DNA from 4 places in the Pseudoalteromonas marina genome. Region 1 is predicted to be linked to each of the others. Evidence: predicted binding sites of a transcription regulator. Region 1 holds the regulator's gene; each other region holds the start of a gene.
The links. The regulator FliA, encoded in region 1, starts transcription of late flagellar genes. The targets are predictions, from matches to a motif close to CTAAAGNTNNNNNNNNNNNNGCCGATA.

Region 1 (3,412 bases):
GGTGAGATTATTAGTATAGCGATTCAAAATCGCCTTCCAATAGGGTATCTTACTAACGGTCAACGAGTACCAGAAGATATTCGAGTTGCAAATGCTGAAAAACTAGTTAAAAAGGCTGAGCAACTCTATTTAAAAAGAGCAAAAGCACAACATTCAAGGCACCAAGCAGTGGCGCCAAGCACAGTAGGGATGTATGATTAACACAGTATTAGATCAAGCAAGTGGCCTGCGCAAAATGAGTCAAAACAATAACAACGGCGTAAAAGTTATCGCTGTCACTGGCGGTAAAGGTGGAGTAGGAAAAACAAATGTTTCTCTGAATACTGCAATTGCATTAGGCCAGCAAGGTAACAGAGTGTTGGTTCTTGATGCCGATTTAGGCTTAGCAAACTGTGACGTTATGCTAGGGCTACGTGTTGAACGTAACTTATCACATGTTTTATCTGGTGAATGTGAACTTGATGAAATTTTAGTTGAAGGCCCCGCAGGTATAAAGATTGTACCCGCAACGTCAGGCTCTCAAAGCATGGTTGAATTGTCGCCTTCAGAGCACGCGGGACTTATACGGGCTTTTAGTGAATTAAATACAGAATTTGATATTTTAATTGTCGATACAGCCGCAGGTATTTCAGACATGGTGCTGAGCTTTTCTCGCGCGGCACAAGACGTCATGGTTGTTGTATGCGACGAGCCCACATCGATTACAGATGCTTACGCGCTAATTAAAGTGTTGAGTCGCGAGCATGGCGTATACAAATTTAAAATTGTTGCAAATATGGTCCGCAGTATGCGTGAAGGGCAAGAGTTATTTGCTAAACTTTCCAAAGTGACCGATCGCTTTTTAGATGTATCAATGGACCTGGTTGCAACGGTTCCCTACGACGAAAATATGCGCAAAGCAACGCGTCGCCAAAAAGTTATTGTAGAGCTTTTTCCAAATTCGCCTGCGGCACTTGCGTTTCAAGCGTTAGCAACAAAAGCAGTTAAATGGCCAATACCTAATCAACCATCAGGTCATCTGGAGTTTTTCATAGAGAAACTAGTAAACGGCTAATTATGACAACATTGGTGAATAAAGTTATGGGATATCAATCAGCACAAAATTTAAATGTGATTGTTGAAAAACATGCATCACTTGTCAAAAAAGTGGCATGTCATCTTATAGCGCGTTTACCAGCCAGCGTGCAGCTGGACGATTTAATACAATCAGGAATGATAGGTCTGATTGAAGCATCTAAAAGTTTTGATGCAACCAAAGGGGCTAGCTTTGAAACTTTTGCGGGGATTCGTATTCGTGGGGCAATGCTTGACGAGATGCGACGTGGCGATTGGGCACCCCGTTCAGTACATCGTAAAAGCCGTTTGGTGGCCGAAACAATTGCTTTTTTAGAAAAAAGCTTAAACCGTGAGCCAACAGATATAGAAGTTGCTGAAAAACTTGAAATTTCGTTAAATGAGTACCATCATATCTTAAACGATGTAAATGCAAGTAAAGTACTCGGTATTGAAGACCTTGGTGTTGATGAAGATGCCATCAGTCCAGTGGGCCAAGATTTAGCGCTAGACAAACCGTTTAATAATGTTAAAAATGAGCGGTTTAACGAGTCTTTATTAGGTGCAATAAAATCTTTACCAGAACGTGATGCAATGGTGCTGTCTTTGTACTATAACGATGAAATGAATTTAAAAGAAATAGGGCATATACTCGATGTAAGTGAATCGCGTGTAAGTCAAATACATGGTCAGGCGATGATTAAGCTTAAAGCTAAAATCAATGACTGGATAAATTAGTAGTAAGTAAACAAGGTTAAGACCTCACTGGGGGATGTTTTGGATAAAAACATGAAAATTCTGGTTGTTGACGATTTTTCAACAATGAGACGTATTATTAAAAATCTGTTGCGTGACTTAGGTTTCACTAATGTTCAAGAAGCAGACGATGGGTCAACCGCTTTGCCAATGCTACAAAATCAAGTATTTGATTTTGTTGTTACCGATTGGAATATGCCAGGAATGCAGGGTATAGACCTACTTAGAGCAATACGTGCGGATGATAAGCTTAAACACATTCCAGTATTGATGGTAACGGCTGAAGCTAAAAAAGAACAAATTATAGCGGCAGCTCAGGCAGGTGTTAATGGTTATATCGTTAAGCCATTTACTGCTGGAACACTCAAAACTAAATTAGAAAAAGTATTTGAACGTTTAGGCTAATGATAGGGGGAGAGGCTTATGTCAGCACTTGCTGCGCCTCAAATAACTTTAGAACAAGCTCGTCAGCTCGTTGTTTTTCTTGAAAACGGTGAGCAAGACAAAGCCAATCAGTTAATTTTAGATACCGCTTCTAAGGAGCAATCTGAAATATTTGCTGAGGTTGGAAAGTTAACCCGTCAATTGCATGAAGCTTTAAAAAGCTTTGAGCTAGACACTCGCTTATCTGACTTAACTACCGATGCTATTCCAGATGCAAAAAAACGGCTCAATTATGTTATAGAAATGACAGAAAATGCCGCGAATAAAACAATGGATGCAGTTGAGGCTAGCCTACCAATTGCTCAACAGTTGGCAGATGAAATATCTCATATCAAACCGACATGGGATCGCCTAATGAATCGAGAGATTGAGTTAGGGGAGTTTAAATCGTTATGCCACAGCATTGATAAGTTTATGAACAATTCTCATCATAAAACCGATGAGCTGCAAAGTTTGATGACTAATGTACTTATGGCACAAGACTATCAAGATTTAACCGGCCAAGTTATTCGCCGAGTTATTGAGCTTGTTAGAGAAGTTGAAGAAAGCTTAATTCATCTTTTGACAGCCTTCGCTGATCAAAGCGAAAGCAAAGCCGAAAAAATAGAACAACAAAAAACAAATGAACCATTAGACGAACAAACTTTAGCAGGTCCAGAAGGCCCTATTATTGATAAAGAATCACGTAATGATGTTGTATCTGATCAAGATGAAGTCGATGATCTTTTATCAAGTTTGGGCTTCTAAGAGGAGAGTAACTGCATGTTTGAAGTCGATGAAGATATTTTACAAGACTTTCTTGTAGAGGCAGGAGAAATCCTAGAGCTTTTATCTGAACAGTTAGTTGAGCTGGAAAACAATCCAGAGGACACCGAATTACTCAATGCCATATTTAGAGGGTTTCACACTGTAAAAGGTGGTGCTGGGTTTTTAGCTATGACCGAGCTCGTTGACGCATGTCATGGCGCAGAGAATGTGTTCGACCTGCTTAGGCAAGGCGTACGAACGGTTAATTCGGAATTGATGGACGTAATTTTACAAGCTCTCGATACGATTAACGAGATGTTTGCCACCATTCAAAATCGTGACAAACCAGAACCCGCTGATCCCGAACTTCTTGAAACCCTTCATAAACTAGGTTTACCTCCAACAGAAGAAG
Region 2 (3,412 bases), 370 kb from region 1:
CCGTTAACTACTAGGCTAGGGTCGTGGTCTGTAATAAAAAATGCAGATAGCATATTGGCTCAAAAATTAGTCTTTAGGTAGCCAGTTTAATATATTCATCATATAAATAAATACTTAATTAACTAGAGCGGTATAAAAAATGAGTTTGTTTCAATTTTTTAACGTATAGTTTTCAAGTTATTATTTTTTATATTTATTTTATGCAAACTGATAGAAAAATATTTTGCTATCATATGAATAACACAGATGATAACCAACATGGGGTTACATCAAATTAGCATATAAATTTTTGTAGTGAATACTTAAAATTAGGTTAATGAGAAAAAAGTAGTGTTTGATTACCAGCTAAAAAAAAGTAAACGAAGAAAAACAGTCGCTATAAAGGTACATGATCAAGGTGTTACTGTATATGCTCCCCATTTTGTTGCCCAAAAACAAATCGATAGTTGGTTACTTGAAAAGCAACCCTGGATTGAAGCACAATTAAAAAAGCAGCTTAATGCAGTCGATACTAAGCAGTATCCCCTTATCCATAATAAAATTAAGATGTTTTCTGAGTGGGTTAAATTAAGTTTTTTAGAAAGTTCATTATCTGATATTCAAGAACACAATAATGTTTTGTTGGTAACACACTCTACTAGAGTAAAAAATCACAACGGTAAATACGAAAGTTTGATTAAACAGTATTTAGAAGAGAAGTTGGCGGCGTATATTGAAATGCGTATTAGCTATTATTGCAAAATAATGAAAGAAGAATTGCCTCAAAAGTTAAGTATTGCGATATATAAACGCCGTTGGGGGAGTTGCAACAGCAGGCGAGAGCTAACTTTTAACTTGCACTTAATCGGGGCTCCTCACGCCGTGATTGATTATGTAATAGTGCATGAACTTGCTCATTTGCAGCATTTAAACCACAGTAAGCACTTTTGGGCTAGAGTAGAGGCATTCTTTCCTGATCATAAAATTGCATCAGATTGGCTAAAAGCAAACGGAACAAGTTTACAGTGGGTGTTTTAAGCTAATTTGAATATAGGAATATAGGAATATAGGAATATAGGAATATAGGAATATAGGAATATAGGAATATAGGAATATAGGAATATAGGAATATAGGAATATAGGAATATAGGAATATAGGAATATAGGAATATAGGAATATAGGAATATAGGAATATAGGAATATAGGAATATAGGAATATAGGAATATAGGAATATAGGAATATAGGAATATAGGAATATAGGAATATAGGAATATAGGAATATAGGAATATAGGAATATAGGAATATAGGAATATAGGAATATAGGAATATAGGAATATAGGAATATAGGAATATAGGAATATAGGAATATAGGAATATAGGAATATAGGAATATAGGAATATAGGAATATAGGAATATAGGAATATAGGAATATAGGAATATAGGAATATAGGAATATAGGAATATAGGAATATAGGAATATAGGAATATAGGAATATAGGAATATAGGAATATAGGAATATAGGAATATAGGAATATAGGAATATAGGAATATAGGAATATAGGAATATAGGAATATAGGAATATAGGAATATAGGAATATAGAAGAAGTGGTGGAGGGAGCTGGATTCGAACCAGCGAAGGCTGAGCCGTCAGATTTACAGTCTGATCCCTTTGGCCGCTCGGGAACCCCTCCACACTATTTTTGTTACATTTGGCCCCACTTAACTTAGCGGTAAGAAAAGTGGTGGAGGGAGCTGGATTCGAACCAGCGAAGGCTGAGCCGTCAGATTTACAGTCTGATCCCTTTGGCCGCTCGGGAACCCCTCCAATGCAACGGCGCTGATAATAGCAAAATGTGCCTTTAAGTAAAGAAAAAAGCTAAAGAAAATTTAAATAAAGCCGATAAATATTCATTACTCATTCCAATCGGCTAAAGTCTATGCAAATCGATGATTTGTTAATCACAGAGCAGCAATTAAGTACTCGGTTAAACCAAAGTGTACATGCAGACCGCCGTGGTGAATTTTCATTGCTGTTGGCAATGCTTTCACAAGATGCTTTAGATTTTAGTCAATTTCATTTACCTAAAACTGAAATTGAAGAAAACACAACTCAAGAAGCGCAGTTAAGAGAGCAATTAGGAGCAGGACCAAAGCAGCCATTAGCACCCAGTGAATTTAATATGCTAATTGGGCAGTTTAATGCACAGCGTTTGTCTTTGGTTGGTGAGAATAAAGGCATGGCCGATATAAAGCTAAATCAGTGTTTAAACCCTGAGCCCTTTTCGATTAGAGATGATGTAAACCACATACCCCTACCCATTATAGATAATTGTGAACTTGCTGTGCGAAGACGTTTACAAAAAGACGAAATAGAAATAGATAATCCAAAAATGGATGTCGCAGGCTTTTATGACGTTCTAACAGACGTAAATCAGCGTGAACCATTACATTTGACGATGGCATAATTTATGATTTCATCAAATAGTGTCTAGTTACACTACCCATCACTGATTAAATTTTACGACTGCACCAAATCCGAATTGACTAAAAATTGATTTAATGTAAAAAAAGCATCCAAAAATTAAATGCAATTGCTATAATGGCTACAAATGGTATGACATGAATGCCGTTATCATTAAACCAAGGTAATTAGGAACGTAATGAAGAAAACATTCACGCTAAATCACGAGAAAATCAAATACCCTCGTATGGTTGATGCTGCAAAGCATGAAGTGAAAAAATATTTGAAAAGAGAGCGCAACAAAACTCTACCAGAAGATGCAGATTACTGGGCATTTGACTGTAAGTTTGGTAAAACGGTTGAAGATGCGCAAGTGGTTCATGTAGCTGAAATCAGCAACTGTATTAGCGATATTGAAAAGCAAGAATTGATGTCTTTTTACTTAGAAATATTGGCAAAACCTGCACAGCGTCAACAGCTAGACCTTGATAACGACGAGTAATATTTGTGCATATCAAATTATTTAAATGGGCCATTGGCCCATTTTTTATGCCTATAGATTACCTTCAAGCTTTTTTCTTTTGAGCTAGTTCAAAGTGTTTTTCATCGTTTTAGGGCTTTAACTGTTAAATTGTTATTAATGCTACCTTTTCCCTCAATATTAACCACTTCATTAATAGAGTTAGTACTAAATCTAAAAGGTTATAAAGGGAGTTGTGTTTAATAAATTTACGAAGCCATGCATTAAATGTGAGTATTTAATTAGCAACGGAGTGAAGTAAATAATGTACTTCACTTAAAAAGAGGGGATTACGCGCTATGGCATTTTTTGTATTTTTTTGCGCTGCCACAAGGGCAATCATCATTCCTGCCAACTTTCATATCAGCGACCGGAAATATAATACCATCGAGATATCGCCACTGGTGTTGCTCTTTTATAAATTGAGAGCGCTCATGTAACACACA
Region 3 (3,412 bases), on a different contig from region 1:
AAGGTGTTGTTCGTGCTTTGTTTGAAGAGCAAGGTAAAGTATTCAACGTTCGTCTATTAAAGGATAAAAATACAGGCAAACGTCGTGGCTTTGGTTTTGTTGAAATGGCGCAAGCTGATGCAGACAATGCTATTGCAAACTTGAACGATAGTGAGTTCCAACAACGCACTTTAAAAGTACGTGAAGCAAAACAAAAACAAGAAGATGATTCTAATACGCTTCGAGCTCAGGCGGATCAATCAGTTTAACTAGCTTAACCGCAAGTTTATCGCTGATCACATTAGCCGTTGCATAGTATTGCAACGGCTTTTTTATGCCAGGTATATTTTGTGCTAATAAACCTGACTCGGTTAGTAGATAAATAACTCTATTTGCTATTGCTGCACCGGAATCCACCAGCTGAATGCTGTTTTTAAAGTGCTCACTAATCTGCTTTGTAAGTATCGGAAAGTGAGTACACCCCAATACAAGCACATCCGTTTGCTTTTCAATACTCAAGCCTTCAAGTACAGCATGTAATTTATTTGTATCTAAATAGCCATTAAAGAAAAGTAATTCAGCAAGGTTTACCAACTCAACACTGCTATATAAGTTAACAGTTACATTACTAGCGTGCTGCGCTATTAACTTTTTTGTATATGAGCTCACTATTGTGGCAGGTGTTGCCAGTAAAGCAATATGATTTGAACGTGTTAATTCTGCGGCGGGCTTGATTGCTGGTACAACACCAACTATGGGTATATCTGTAATTTTGCGTACAGCACTTAATGCCGATGTGGATGCCGTGTTGCATGCTATTACAATTAAATCGACGTTTAGCTTGTTTGACTTAATGAAATGAATGAGCGAACACAAACGATTAATAATTGTTTGTTGTGTTTGAGCTCCATAAGGTAAGAAAGCATTATCCATAAAATAGCTATATTGAGCATTCGGGATACGTTGCTTTATATGATCAAGTACTGTTGTGCCACCAATCCCTGAATCAAAAACCATTATATGCGCTGACAAACGACCGTTCCTATTATTAGATTAGAACGGCAGTTTGCCATGTGATTTTTGCAAAAGAAAGTAGTTTAATGTTGAGGTTAAACTTCCTCTGCTGTTTGCTTTGTCGCGCTATTTAACTTATTAAGGTTTTCAAACATAGCTTTTGTGTAATCAACCAGTTTATCGATCTCACTTTGATCTTCATTAAGCCACTGCATAATACCTGATAATTGATTTTGAATACCTAGCTCGGTTGCTTTAGAAAATGCCTCTCGGAGGTCATCATTAAAAGGCGCTACTTTATCTGCAATTACTTTTTCTGGAGCCGGTTTATTTTCTTCGTAACCCTTTATTGCAGCAACTGTTTTGGTTTGGCGTAAATCCATTGAAAATGCGACAAGTTGTTCATTGCCTAAACTAAGCTCTTGGGCCTCTTCAAATGCCTGCTCTAAATCGCCGCTAAAAAAGGTCTTACTTACGTTTTGTAGGTTTTCCATTAACTCATTAATTGCTTCTTGCTCTTTATCATTAAGGTCGCCGTTAACTGACATTGAAAATGAAAGTTCTCTCGATTGTGATGATTCACTTACGAATGCCTCCCCTCCCTCACCACGCTGATAACTACTAGCAGACTGAGATTTAAACGCATCGGCAAAACTTATTGTTACTTCATCACCTTCTGCTGTGGTGAAACTGTACTGAGCATTATTACTTAAGCTTGCGTATTGTGCTTGAGTTACCCCCACACTAGCGGGCATTGGGTTGAACAAGTTATCTTCAAACTTATCAAGGCCATCAAAAATACCTTCTTTTGATTTGTTGATACCCTCTTGGGTTTCATCGTTTAGAACGCCGGATTCTTTTAACTCATCAACAGCGTCATCAATACCTATTTGCACTCCCTTACGGGCATCACTTAGCATACCTTTTAATTTATCGTCATCGGCACCATCAGCTTTTGCTTTATTAACGGCGCCGGTGACAAAGTCGAGTACATTTTTAACAATTGCTTCAAAATCAAAAAGGGGCTTATCTGCTTTTTTTTCTTGAACAGGCAAACCAAGCTGCTCTGCCATTTTATCACCTAAAACTTTAGCAGCTAATTCTTTACCTCGTTGCTGATAGCTGTCTTGCGGAGACGCGATGGTAGGTTGTTGTACATCAGCTTTGTTGTTGAATTTGTTTATGTTCTGGCTTGGTACAAAGCCATAGTTGCCTATTTTCATGAATCGTCTCCTGAGCGTGCGTAGTTTATTATCGGCCAGGGCATAAAAAACTAAAGTAAACCGTGCAAAAAAACATCATTTATTCTAGCCAAAACTAGACAAATGCGAACCGCTCCCTACAATAGCGCCGATAAACAGATCTTAGATAAGGTAGTAACGCGAATGGCAGTTATTAAAATAGATACCACACAGTACCAAGCGCAGTTAAGTGAAAAAGAACAGCGTATAACTTCACAGTTTCAACGTTTTGGTGTGGAGCAGCTAGAAGTATTTAGCTCGGAGCCAATTAACTACCGCCAACGTGCCGAATTTAGAGTATGGCATGATGGAGACGATCTGTTTCATATAATGTTTGATCAGCAAACTAAAGAAAAAATACGCGTTGATACGTTTGACCCTGCGGCACCGCTTGTTGGTGAAATCATGCAGGTGATGATTGAAAACCTTAAACCATGCGAGGTTTTACGCCGAAAGCTATTTCAAATAGATTACCTGTCTACACTCAGTGGTGAAATTTTAGTGAGCTTGCTTTATCACAAGCCGCTTGATGATGAATGGCTACGTGAAATTAAGTCACTAAAGGCAAAACTGAGTGAAAAATATAAAATAGATTTTATTGGCCGAGCACGTAAGCAGAAAGAAGTGCTAGGTGATGACTTTGTAACAGAGCAATTAACTGTAAATGGCCAAGAACTAATTTACCAACAAGTAGAAAATAGCTTTACGCAACCTAATGCAAAAGTAAATATAAGTATGCTTGAGTGGGCACAAGATTTATGTAAACCACTTAAAAATGATTTACTAGAGCTTTACTGCGGTAATGGTAACTTTTCTATTGCGCTAGCGGGGTCTTTTAATAAAGTACTCGCAACTGAAATATCTAAATCGTCTGTTCACTCTGCTCAATATAATATTGCCAAAAACAATGTAGACAACCTAGATATTATTCGTATGTCGAGCGAAGAGTTTACTCAAGCAATGAATGGCGAACGTACTTTTTCTCGTTTAGACGGTATTGACCTAAAAAGCTATGACTGCCAAACCATATTAGTCGACCCGCCACGCGCTGGTATGGATGAGTTAACCTGTGATTTAGTGGCTAATTACGAAAACATAATTTATATATCGTGTAATCCTGACACACTGGAACGCGATTTAGATCATTTAACGCGTTCGCATAACGTTAAGCGCTTTGC
Region 4 (3,412 bases), on a different contig from region 1:
GGGACAAGGCGCCGCCGACTCATTAGTTGCTGATATTGAAAAGCTCGACAACCAGTTTGAGCTGCCCAGCTACATGATTAACGTGTTCGACACCTTTGGTGTAAGCCAAGAAGACAAAGGCGAAAATACAATTATATTAAAGCCTACAGAGCATATGTTAAGTGCGTCATTTCCATCGCTTAAAGATGACGGCATGACAGTGACCTTTGACCGTGATACTGCACTTTCACAAGAAGATGTACATTTTATCAGTTGGGATCATCCAATGGTGCAAGGCACGATGGATATGATTTGTGATGATGACTTTGGTAGCGCATCGGTTGCTTTACTCAAAAACAAAAAACTCCCTGCGGGCACCTTTTTTGTTGAGCTAATTTTTGTAGCCGAAGCAATGGCGCCTAAAGCATTACAAGTGGGTCGCTTTTTACCGCCAACGCCTATTCGTATATTGCTTGATAAAGCCAGTAATAACTTAGGCGAAAACGTCGCATTTGACGGGTTTAACCAACAGCTTTCAGCCGTTGGTCGTCAAACAGCAAGTAAACTCGCGGGTGCGCTACAAAGCGCAATTCACCCTATGATCACAACTGCAAAAGACATGGCACAAGAAAAACTCGAGGTTATTCGTTCACAGTCGCTAGCTAAAATGCAAACGTCTCTTAGCGAAGAGCAAGAGCGATTAAGCGCGCTTAAGCAAATTAACCCTAATATTCGCCAAGAAGAAATTACCTTTTACGATAAGCAACGCACCGAGCTAACTGCACACATTGAAAAGGCGCAGTTACAACTAGATGCAATTCGCTTAATCGTGGTTTCTCACTAAGGTTTTGAGCTTTTAGTTGTTAGTAAAAATTGCAAACAACAGCAGCTAAGTAAAGCGTGGTATTTATACCGCGCTTTTTTATATTCAAAAAAGTATATAAATTAGAAGCCTTCGTACAGGCTATCAATGTTTTCCTTGAGCCTTTGCCCTTGCTACCCTAAAATAGCGTCCTTCAAAATCATTAAGGTCGGCCGTGTTAGTTAATTACAATCCCCCAATGAACCCGTATTTAACCATACTTTTTCAAGACGACGACTTGCTCATTGTTAATAAACCCAGCGAATTATTGACCGTACCGGGTAAAGATCCTAAGCATGCCGACAGCTTAATTAACCGCGTTAATCGCGTGTTTCCAACCGCACGAATTGTTCATCGTCTTGATATGGCAACGTCTGGCATACTCTGCCTTGCTATGAATAAAGCTGCACACCGACATTTAAGCATGCAATTTCAAGATCGCGAAACCGCTAAGCGTTATATAGCTCGCGTTTTTGGTAAGCTTGAACAAAACAATGGCTCGGTTGATTTACCTCTTATTTGCGACTGGCCTAATCGCCCAAAGCAAATGGTAGATCATGAAAATGGCAAGCCATCACTCACTCATTTCAAAGTACTTGAACGAGAAGAAAACGCCACACGCGTAGAGCTCACTCCAATTACGGGGCGTTCACATCAATTGCGCGTACACATGCTAAGCCTTGGCCACCCTATTTTAGGTGACCGACTCTATGCTCATAAAGAGGCGCTTGCAGCCGCACCGCGTTTACAACTCCATGCACAAATGTTGCAACTAAAACACCCGGTAACCGAACAAGTAATGACCTTTGAAGCAGAGCCCGAGTTTTAATGGGCTCAATTACTTAGGAAAAATTAAACTTTTAAACAAGCATGCCGATACCTAACTAATGACGACTGGTTGAGCGTGTTATGGTGTTTTTGCAATTATTTAAAAAGGTTCTGTGTTACATGGCATTTAGCTGTGTAGCCCTTTTAGCACTCTGTACAACGGCTGCAGAACATATTGCCCCGCCTTCTTTATCAAGTATTGAAAATAGCGATATTAAACGCCTTTTACCTACCGACGAAGTAAAAACAATGCTAGCAGGTGAAACTGAATTTTTAAGTTTACGTAGTGAATACATGAGCGCTGATTTTAGAGGGATTGTATTACTTATTCCCGATTGGCAATCAACCCCTACCAACAATGCTGGAATGAGTTACTTACGCAAAGAGCTTAACAATTTAGGCTACACCACCTATGCGATGACCACCCCTGATATTGATTGGCAAGCGAGTAAAATAGCTGAGCCTGCTGCAGAAACAGCACCAAGTGCCGCCACTGAAACAGAGAGTCAAGCCAACAGTGAATCAGAGCAGCCTGATGCTTCAAGTAAAAATGAAGCGCCTCATCATGTGGATGCCATTGAAACCATCAGCGACGAAATACTCGATAACTACAAACTAAATTTACTTGCTCGCTACAAAGCGCTTTACCAAACCGCGATGCAAGAACCCACTAATATCGTTGTAATTGCGCAAGGCACCAGCGCAGGGGTTTTAACTGAGTACTATGCAGACTTTCCACAGGAGCGTATTGATGCGTTTATTAGTGTAAGTAGCTATCTGCCCAATGCAAAGCGCAATAAAAGCTTAAGCCAAACAACGTCTCTTGTTACGCCTGCATTTTTAGATATTTATTACGCCAGCGACAACCGTGATATTTTAATTAACTTAAAAAATCGCCAGCGCTGGGTTAACCGAAACGCTAAGTTTGACTACCGCCAGCGCCAGTTATTTGGGCTTCGTGATCAACCTCAACAACATGCTCGGCTAACAAAAGAAATAGACGGCTTTTTACGCCGCCTTTTTTAAATACTCATAGGCTGCTTGAATGTCTTGGCTTTTTTTAACCGCCAATTCCATCATATGTTTTGGTAAACCTTGCGATACTAATTTATCAGGGTGATGTTGCGCCATTAACTTTCGGTACGCTACTTTTACTTCCCGCTCGGTTGCCCCATCGTTAAGTCCTAAAAGCCCAAGCGCTTGCGCACGATTCATATTATTGTTGGGGGGTACATGGTGCCCTGAGCCTTCTTTATAACTGCTACTTTGCCCTTGCTGCTGTTGGTAACGCTGTTGCTGTTTTCTAAAGTTAAATTCAGCTTGATAGCGTTTAAGTACAAACGCAAAATGAGTTTTAGAAATACCTAACTGCTTGCTTACTTCACTTAATAACTGCTTTTCTCGCTCAGCTAAAATGCCATCAGAAAACGCCATTTGAATTTGTATTTCTAAAAATAATTGCAGTAAGTCATGACGCTTAGCAAAGCGTTCTTTAAAATCATAGACGGTTTCTTTTAATGAAAAGTCGCTTTGTTTACCCGCTTGAAAAGCATGCTGTGCTTCACGGCGTTCTTCGCCTTTCAACCCCATTTCGTCCATAAATAAGCTAGCGGCTTTAATGTGTACCTCGCTTACTCGGCCATTAGACTTTGCAATATGCCCCATCACTGCAAAACAGTTTGAAAAGAATAGCGCTTGGCGCTCGTGGACATCATCACCATTAAATAAACTTGAAAAACCACC

Region 2: the regulator FliA is predicted to act here: its motif matches at 1,862-1,888, upstream of PMAN_RS04915 (VC2046/SO_2500 family protein).
Region 3: the regulator FliA is predicted to act here: its motif matches at 2,246-2,272, upstream of PMAN_RS14275 (DUF5610 domain-containing protein).
Region 4: the regulator FliA is predicted to act here: its motif matches at 1,694-1,720, upstream of PMAN_RS12415 (DUF3530 family protein).

What each region holds. Positions count from the first base shown of each region.
Region 1 is NZ_AHCB03000005.1:663,243-666,654, forward strand. It holds gene flhF (flagellar biosynthesis GTPase FlhF) at 1-201, shown strand, start outside; gene PMAN_RS03130 (MinD/ParA family ATP-binding protein) at 194-1,054, shown strand; gene PMAN_RS03135 (RNA polymerase sigma factor FliA) at 1,081-1,791, shown strand; gene cheY (chemotaxis response regulator CheY) at 1,831-2,214, shown strand; gene PMAN_RS03145 (protein phosphatase CheZ) at 2,233-3,000, shown strand; gene PMAN_RS03150 (chemotaxis protein CheA) at 3,016-3,412, shown strand, end outside.
Region 2 is NZ_AHCB03000005.1:1,028,648-1,032,059, forward strand. It holds gene PMAN_RS04895 (MHYT domain-containing protein) at 1-53, opposite strand, end outside; gene PMAN_RS04900 (M48 family metallopeptidase) at 331-1,017, shown strand; tRNA gene PMAN_RS04905 (tRNA-Tyr) at 1,592-1,676, opposite strand; tRNA gene PMAN_RS04910 (tRNA-Tyr) at 1,726-1,810, opposite strand; gene PMAN_RS04915 (VC2046/SO_2500 family protein) at 1,923-2,450, shown strand; gene PMAN_RS04920 (DUF6172 family protein) at 2,646-2,948, shown strand; gene PMAN_RS04925 (YchJ family protein) at 3,257-3,412, opposite strand, start outside.
Region 3 is NZ_AHCB03000009.1:2,817-6,228, forward strand. It holds gene PMAN_RS14265 (RNA recognition motif domain-containing protein) at 1-248, shown strand, start outside; gene murI (glutamate racemase) at 211-1,011, opposite strand; gene PMAN_RS14275 (DUF5610 domain-containing protein) at 1,089-2,216, opposite strand; gene trmA (tRNA (uridine(54)-C5)-methyltransferase TrmA) at 2,379-3,412, shown strand, end outside.
Region 4 is NZ_AHCB03000007.1:264,285-267,696, forward strand. It holds gene rapA (RNA polymerase-associated protein RapA) at 1-823, shown strand, start outside; gene rluA (bifunctional tRNA pseudouridine(32) synthase/23S rRNA pseudouridine(746) synthase RluA) at 1,017-1,670, shown strand; gene PMAN_RS12415 (DUF3530 family protein) at 1,790-2,695, shown strand; gene djlA (co-chaperone DjlA) at 2,678-3,412, opposite strand, start outside.